Regions from separate parts of the Methylophaga sp. UBA2012 genome, predicted to be linked through region 2. Evidence: predicted binding sites of a transcription regulator. Region 2 holds the regulator's gene; each other region holds the start of a gene.
What was found. The regulator PhoB, encoded in region 2, activates phosphate uptake and scavenging genes when phosphate is short. The targets are predictions, from matches to a motif close to GNNTGTCATAAAACTGTCANAT.

Region 1: the regulator PhoB is predicted to act here: its motif matches at 1,507-1,528, upstream of B2248_RS03785 (UDP-2,3-diacylglucosamine diphosphatase).
Region 3: the regulator PhoB is predicted to act here: its motif matches at 948-969, upstream of pstS (phosphate ABC transporter substrate-binding protein PstS).
Region 4: the regulator PhoB is predicted to act here: its motif matches at 710-731, upstream of pstS (phosphate ABC transporter substrate-binding protein PstS).

What each region holds. Positions count from the first base shown of each region.
Region 1 is NZ_DDCG01000003.1:122,976-125,185, reverse strand. Features, by position in the region: gene B2248_RS03790 (glycosyltransferase family 4 protein) at 1-646, opposite strand, end outside; gene B2248_RS03785 (UDP-2,3-diacylglucosamine diphosphatase) at 646-1,440, opposite strand; gene prlC (oligopeptidase A) at 1,583-2,210, shown strand, end outside.
Region 2 is NZ_DDCG01000007.1:7,571-9,780, forward strand. Features, by position in the region: gene phoR (phosphate regulon sensor histidine kinase PhoR) at 1-1,088, opposite strand, end outside; gene phoB (phosphate regulon transcriptional regulator PhoB) at 1,101-1,793, opposite strand; gene B2248_RS06475 (inorganic phosphate transporter) at 1,983-2,210, opposite strand, start outside.
Region 3 is NZ_DDCG01000003.1:175,716-177,925, forward strand. Features, by position in the region: tRNA gene B2248_RS04055 (tRNA-Arg) at 73-149, shown strand; gene B2248_RS04060 (hypothetical protein) at 317-718, shown strand; gene pstS (phosphate ABC transporter substrate-binding protein PstS) at 1,032-2,090, shown strand.
Region 4 is NZ_DDCG01000010.1:73,390-75,599, forward strand. Features, by position in the region: gene B2248_RS08980 (metalloregulator ArsR/SmtB family transcription factor) at 1-179, opposite strand, end outside; gene B2248_RS08985 (hypothetical protein) at 179-571, opposite strand; gene pstS (phosphate ABC transporter substrate-binding protein PstS) at 778-1,851, shown strand; gene B2248_RS08995 (pyridoxamine 5'-phosphate oxidase family protein) at 2,079-2,210, shown strand, end outside.

The DNA of each region.
Region 1 (2,210 bases), on a different contig from region 2:
CGAGATCCGGGCCATCACCCACCACCACCTTATTACCGTCAATGTCTAACTGCAGAAAGGCTTCAATATTTTTCTCAATAGCCACGCGTCCCATATTCATAAATACAGGACCGGTTAAACCAAGCTGTTTTGGATTATCAGGTGTGAATATATCTGTGTCCACACCTCGTCCCCATACTTCAACATTCTTGAAACCATGAGAAATCAGACGTTGCTTTTGAGAGGCTGTTGGAACCAGTGTATGGACGGCTTTGCCATGAAAACGTCGAAACCAGGCATAACTCCAGCTCAATGGAATGGGAAGGCGCAAACGGACATATTCAGGGAACTGCGTATGATAAGAGGTGGTAAATTGCACATCGTTTTTAATACACCATCTTCTTGCTGCCATCCCTAAAGGACCTTCAGTAGCAATATGGACGGCATTAGCCTGATAGGCATCGAGTAATTTACTAACCTTTCTGCCTGGAAATAACGATAATGGAATGCTCGGATAAGTCGGGCAGGGGACAGTCTTAAACTGTTCAGGGGTAATTAGATGAACATCGTGACCCAGCTCGATTAAATGTTTACGGGTCTGCTTCAGGGTGCGTACCACCCCATTTACCTGGGGTTCCCAGGCATCGGTGATGATGACGATTTTCATTAGGCTGCCTGAGCGATGGCTTGTGGTTGTTCGATGATGTCGGCCCAGTACAAAATTTCCATTTTGCCATTAGGGTGCTCAACTAAAGCTGTACAGCTTTCTACCCAGTCACCACAGTTGAAGTAATCAACATTATTAATACGGGTGATTTCTGCGCGATGAATATGACCACAAACAACACCATCAACTCCTTGTTTGGCTGCTTCATGGGCCACCGCTTCTTCAAAATTACTGATGTACTGCACCGCATTTTTCACTTTATGTTTTAAGAATGCTGCCAGTGACCAATAAGAGAAACCCATTTTACGGCGAACATAATTAACAAGCCGGTTCGCTCTCAGCAGATAGTCATAGAGTCGTCCGCCTAATTTTGCCAGTAAGGGAGAAATTTTGACCACACTGTCGAATTGATCACCATGCAGAATCAGCAGTTTTTTACCATCCGCCGTGGTGTGAATCATTTCATTTTGAATTTCGATATTACCGAATACCGCGCCATTGAAGTCACGCAATAACTCATCATGATTGCCAGGTACGTAGATGACTTTGGTGTTATGTTTTGCTTTACCTAATAAGGTACGAACAACGTTGTTATGTGCCTGAGGCCAAAACATACGTTTTTTCATTTCCCAGACGTCAACAATATCTCCTACCAGGTATAAATAATCGCATTCGACCTTATGCAAAAAATCCAGTAAAAAGTCTGCGCTGCAACCACGAAATCCCAGATGGATATCAGAAATCCAGACGCTGCGAACTTTTAACTTCTCTTTATGACTCACTTGTGTTTGCATAATGTGTCGTTTCCTTAGTATTTTGAGGGCACACTATCGAATAAATATTGCAGCATGATGAATGTTATGTTGCAGAATGATGACGATAACTTATTGAATTAATTGTCGTATCATTAAACAACAGCCAAAATTGAGACGCCCAATGAGCAATCCATTATTAGAAAATTATGTATTACCGCCTTTCTCTGAGATTAAACCTGAGCATGTTGAGCCTGCGGTGACGCAAGCCATCAGTCAGGCTCGGCAAGCAGTAGATAAACTACTCACTCAAGTCAGTCATCCGACATGGGAAACCCTTGTCGAGCCGATGGAAGATATCGATGTATCAATTGATCGTGTCTGGTCGCCGGTGAGTCACATGAATTCAGTGGTGAATTCTGATGAGTTAAGAAAAGCCTACAATGCGTGTTTGCCTATGCTGAGTGAGTTCGGTACCGAGCTGGGTCAGAATGAAGACCTGTATCGCGCATATAAACAATTGGCTGAGAGTGAGGCTTATCAGTCACTCGATACGGCTCAGAAAAAAGTCATTGATAATGCGGTCAGGGATTTCCGTTTATCCGGGGTTGAGCTAAATCAGGCCGATCGCGATGAATATAAAAATATCACGCAAAAACTGACCGAATTGAGTGCTAAGTTTGAAGAAAATCTGATGGATGCGACACACGGTTGGAAAAAGCATGTTACGGATAAAGAATTGTTATCTGGATTACCCGAATCCACCATTGCCATGGCAGAGCAATTCGCCAAACGTGATAATGTTGATGGCT
Region 2 (2,210 bases):
AAGTGATGAGCCGCTATACCTTCCCCTTCATCCGTTACTTCAATGCAGACGCCATCATCTGTTTCGCGCCAGCTGAGTGTGACCTTGCAACCCGCAGGAGTATATTTCACCGCATTAAAGACCAGATTAGATATTGCACTTCGTACTTCACCCAAATCACAAATCAACCATTTATCTGTTTCCAGATGGAGACTGAACTGATGCTCATGGTAGTGCTCCAATGCCTTGGCATCCTCAATGATGGAATGCAGCAACTTGTCCACATCAGTAGGAATACGACGTAATGATTTTTCTCCAGTCTCCAACTGAGATAAGACCAATAAATCCTTAATCATCAAATGCATACGTTCACTTTGCTGACGCATTGCTGGCAGAGCCATTTTCCACTGTTCCGGATCGGTCTCTTCGGTAAACGCTTCCAGATAACCTCGTAAAACGGTTAGAGGTGTTTTTAGTTCATGCGAAACATTAGCAACAAAGTCACGACGCATACGCTGAAGTTTGATGGTCTGGGTAATATCACGGGCAATCAATAAGCGGCCCGAGCCCATGTAGTTCACCAGCTTGACTTCCAGCTGCACATCTTCATTCAGCGGTGATTTGACCGTCGTCGTGCCGCCGAGGTGGATATGATTTTCCAGTAAGTGCTGAAAAGCAGGTTCACGAATGAGATTATTGATCCTGACATTGTTATCCCGGGGCCAGCGTACGCCTAATAACTCTCGAGCGGCCTGATTTGCCCAATCCACTTCACCAAACTCACCCAAGACAACGATGCCATCCGGTAAGGCGGCTGTTGCTGATTGAAAGCGTTTAAGGTATCCGGTTAGTTTTCTTTTCCGATTACTATTTTGTTGACGCATCTGCTCAATCTGACGACAGACATCATCAATGACCCCTTCTGCACTGGGCGAGCGACGTTTTTTGGGTTTTTGTAACCAATACCAGAGTTTGTACCAGTTATGCTGAAGCCACAAAGCATAGGCCAAAGTGGCAACAAACATAAACGCCATCATTTGACCAAATAACAGCCCGACAAAACCTGCCAGACTGACTAGTGTCAGTAGCCGCCAATTATCCCATTGCATATTTCAGTTCGCTTAATCGACTGAAAAACGGTATCCAACACCTCGAACGGTCTGGATAAATTGATCATGGCCTGTTGGCTCAAGTGCTTTGCGCAAACGACGTATATGGACATCGACGGTACGTTCTTCAATGTACACGGTATCGCCCCAGACATAATCCAGTAACTGTGAGCGACCATATGCGCGTTCAGGATTTTTCATGAAAAAGTGTAATAAGCGAAACTCGGTAGGCCCTAATTCAACACGCACATCATCAACAGTGACACGATGACTTTTTGTATCCAGCACTAAATTGCCAAACTGGAGTTTCTGAGCATCTTCATTTTCGGGCGGCTGGCAGCGACGTAATACCGCTTTAATACGAGCGATAAGCTCGGGTGGTGAAAAAGGTTTATTGACGTAATCATCAGCCCCAACAGCAAGACCTTTGACCATGTCTTCGCTTTCACCTTTGGCAGTAAGCATGATGACGGGAATATTGGCCAAAAACTCGTTAGCACGCAGACGACGAATAAACTCAATGCCATCAATGCCAGGTAACATCCAGTCGAGTAAAATCATATCGGGTTGGTTATTTTTTAATAAGTCCAAACCAGATTCTGCATCACCAACCGACTCGCAAGTCAGACCGGCCTGTTTCAGGGTGAACGTCAACATATCCCTGATGGCGACATCATCTTCAACCACTAATACGCTTGTAGCCATAAATTCATCCCAGTATTTCTTCAATCATAGTCCGAGTATCTTACCTCTGAATTATGACAATTTCGTAACAACCGTGTTTTTATTACCATTGCAGGCTACTTTATAGACTATCTGAAAAATATAAAGCCACAATTTCCGCTGGAAAATGTGGCTTTATGACAGTTTTATGTCAAAACACATGCCGTTGTTTTAACTCATAATTCCCTTAATCATGTAAAACAATGACGCGGCTAATACTGCGGCAGCAGGGACAGTGATTAACCAGGCTGTAACAATTTTTTTAACAATATCGCGTTTGACGTAAAGACTTTTCTTTTCTTTCTTCAATACTTTTTTGGCTTTTTTGAGCGTGTCTTTTTCACGGTCAATTGAGCTATATAACTGAGTGATGCGCTGGTAATCAGCCGCTGATTTTTG
Region 3 (2,210 bases), on a different contig from region 2:
CTCTTGGCTAAACACCTCTTGAGCCGTAGCAGATTATCAGCAAAGTCCGTATAATCTTCGGCTCAACTTCACGCGCCTGTAGCTCAGTTGGATAGAGTACCAGTTTCCGAAGCTGGGGGTCACAGGTTCGATTCCTGTCAGGCGCGCCACTTTTAAACAAAAAACATTCAAGCACCCTATTCCTCATTATCTGTGGACGTGACAAACGTTCTCATATCAAATGCTGGGAAACTTGCCCGAAAATCTGGGGTAATTATCAGCTGCTCAATATCATCTAAACATTTTTAATACGCTCTCCAACAATAAGGAGAGAGAAATGAATGTTTTGTTATTGGGTGCTGTCGCCATGATTACAGCCTTGATTTTATCTGCATGGTTAATGACATTTGCTCGCTGGTTCCCTATAAAAGGGATTGATGGCGACTTTTTAGTGGATTATAAAACCATGATCAGAGCGCATGTTGACTATGCGCTTATGGCATTGTTTAGTTTGGGTTTCTACGGTGCAGCTTCAGGCGCCAATATTGAGCTATCAAAGATCGCATGCCTTTGCATTGCTGTTGGTGGATTTACCAATCCGACGATTTTTGTCATCGCTGCCTTTGATACCGACTTCTGGAATAAAGCTATTTGGAAAATTTTCTCCGCGCTCAGCTTTATTGTTACAACAATTGGTTTTGTATGGATTGCCTACAGCTTTCTGATGTTCGCTATTTAGCAACAGATTGTTACGTATAAATCGTTCTAATGTTGTAATAGAGCGCCTATATATGGCGCTCTTTTTAATCTAACCTCATATTTTTATATTCATTTTATGAAACGGTATGCATTCCAGAAAATGAAATATATAAAATGTAGGCTACTAAAATAGCATCTACTTTATTAATTTTATTAAGAATTCAGCGTTAACCCTCTATCTCAATATAAAAATTTCTGACTAAGTTTACTTTTGTCATAAATCTTTAACTTAAGGTCGTTACTCTTATCGAGTTAAAGATTTTTATTGCTTAATTAACTAGTCAGGAGTTTCTATGAAACTATTTGCAAAAAATGCAAAGTCAGTCTTTCTTATTACTGCACTTGTTGGTGCTATGTCATCAACTGTCGCCCATGCCGAACTGAAATTAAATGGTTCTGGTGCCAGCTTCCCTGCTCCACTTTATAACAAATGGTTCAAGGACTACAGCAAACAAACTGATGGTGTGCGTATTGACTATCAATCAAAAGGTAGTGGTGCAGGTATCCAAGACTTTATCAATGAAACTGTTGATTTTGCTGCTAGTGACGCAGCGATGAAAGACAGCGAAATCGAACAAGTGAAAAAAGGCGCTATTTTATTGCCAATGACTGCCGGTGAAGTTGTTCTGTCATACAACTTAGACGGCATCAAAGAATTGAAACTGCCTCGTGACGTTTATCCTGAAATCTTCATGGGTAAAATTACAAAATGGAATGATCCAAAAATTCAAGCAGCTAACCCTGGCGTGAAACTGCCTGATGAAAAAATCACTGTCGTTGTTCGTTCTGATTCAAGTGGTACTAGCTTTGTATTTACTAACCACTTATCAGCGATCAACAGTGAATTCAAAGAAGCAGTGGGTGGTTCTAAATCTCCGAACTGGCCAAGTGCAGGCACCATTGTTAAAGCGCCTAAAAATGACGGTGTAACAGCCACAATCAAACAAACTCCAGGTGCAATTGGTTATATCGAATATGGTTTTGCCAAACTGACTAAAATGCCAACCGCTGTTCTTGAAAACCAAAAAGGTAAATTTGTGAGTGCAGGTAGCGAAAGTGGTGCTGCAGCATTAGCGACTACTCCTTTCCCATCAACAACTCTGCCAGGTAGCGATGTACCAGACTTACGCGGATGGGCAACGGATCCAGCAGGTGATGATGCCTACCCAATCGCTACTTTCACTTGGTTACTTGTCTACAAAAATCAAGACGATGATAAAGCAAAAGCCATGCGTGACTTGATTGAATACATGGTAACGAAAGGTCAAGAATCATCTGAATCTATGGGCTATATCCCATTACCAGAAAACGTTGTTGAGAAAGTTCGCAACGCTGCAAAAATGATTCAGTAATCAGGCCGTTGAAGACTCAGATTAAAATGCTGCAAGGACGTTTGACCTTGCAGCATTTTCTCTGTTTTAGAGACAGCATAAAACATGTTTCAAATACGAATGAATAATTGATAGGAACGC
Region 4 (2,210 bases), on a different contig from region 2:
CTATCCTGTATAAGTCCGCAATTTCTGAGTTGAGCTAAATGTCTTGAGATTTTAGGTTGGATTTCATTTAACGCCTCAGTCAACTCACAAACACACAGCTCATCTTGTTTGTAAATTAATAAAATGCAACGTAAACGAGTTTCATCGGAGAGACATTTATAAAAATCTATTGGGCTCATTACTCTATTCCAGGTTTGGACTTAACTAAGGTAAATAAATGAATACGGTTACTCAGCTCTCTTATGACAGAAATCCAAGAAGCCATATTTTGTGGAAGAGATATAATATCTAGATGCCAGCACAGTTGCTTGGAGCTGCCATCGTTCTGAGGACAACTCTCAGATTGTTTATCACATAACTGGATTGAGAAATCGTATTGTTCGGTGAGACTCATAGGTGTTGTTTGATGAGGTATTAGCTTTGAGTAAGCTATTGCCTCTGACACCTCAGTATCTAATGTGATGTCATGACAATATCCTCGGAAGTCATTTCCGCCTGCTTTATTCAACAATAAAGTAGCCAGATAAGCATAAACAGGATTTTCTTGGCATTGGAAACAAATTTTTTGCATTTCTATTCAGTTTCGCTGGTCGATTAAATATATGATATTTGATATATATTTCATTAATATTACACATAAAATAAAACTATAAAACCGCATAAATATAATGATTTCTGTAGTATAACATTAAGAGCAAACTAATATATGAAATTTCATATATATGTAACATGACATATATATATTCCTTCTACTCAATTCTCAGCAACGCTATTGAAATGCTCACCACAAATAAAGGAATAGTCATGAAATCGTTTATTAGAAATAGTATTTATATCGGTATTGTCTTCACTTCACTCGGTTTGACAGCGTGTGGTTCCGAATCCTCTTCGTCGGTCACGACGAATGCTGATAATGCTGCCAAGAGTATTGTTATCTCGGGCTCCACCTTTGCTCGCCCATTTTTTGAGAATGTATTAGAGAAATACAAAATACGAGATCAAAGCACCCAATATGCTTATCATTCGATCGGTAGTGGAGCAGGCATTGAACAGTTCATAACTGGCGAAGCCGATATCGGAACAACAGATGCCCCTATCAACACAGCAGAATCCAGTCGCCTGAAAGAGGGGTATGAAGAGATTATTATCACCTCTGGCATGATTAGCATTGCATACAATATTGATGGAGTTAATACACCTTTAAACCTACCAAGAGATGTATATACAGATATTTTCCTTGGGAAAATAACCCAGTGGAATGACCCTCGAATACAATCTGCTAATGCTGATATCAGTTTGCCGAAAAGTCATATTCAACTCATTACGCGTTCCGATAGCAGCGGTACAACCTATGCTTTTGCTCAACACCTTTCAGCAATCAGCCCAGAATGGAAAAACACGTTCGGTGCCCATAAAGTCATAGACTGGCCGGGAAAGGCGATGAAAACTAAGGGGAATGAAGGCGTGTCTCAACGATTATCTATTACAAAAAACAGTATTGGTTATGTTGAGTTTGGCTTTGCAAAACAACTTGGATTAAAAATGGCACGACTAGAGAATAAACATGGAAAGTTTCTTTTGCCTGACATTAAATCAGGTCAAGTCAGTTTTAATGATGAGCAGTACCCTGAATCTGAGGAACGTGCTTCATCAATTAGTGATCCTGATGGCTATCCAATCGTGACATATATATGGGCTTTGATACGTAAAGACTACAGCGATCCTAGAAAAACAGAAAAAGTTCGAGACTTAATAAAATGGACGCTTAATGACGGTCAAAAACTTGCTGAGGATTTGTATTACCTCCCATTATCTGAACAGATTATTCGATCAGAACAATCAAAATTATGACCATGCATAAAATTATATTTCTATAAATGTATGTCTTATTTAAGAGTGAAAGGATTATCAGGAATCATCGCCGTCGTCAGTTGTCGCACTGATCAATGCGTTGATTCATCTAAAGATAAGCTGTGTGCAAAATCTAATGACATGAATAAAAAGCATTTCACACTATACAAACATGTGCATTGCTATCTTTAGTTGAATTTGAATTTACCACTGTCAAGGAGATATAGATGAGTAACGATATTCGAAAAACCATGTGGAAAGCGATGAGTGACAGTCCTTTTCTGATGATCGGGCTGGATCACTCGCTGCAACACAGTGAACCCATGACAGCACAATTAGATGAAAATGCCGATAGTGAG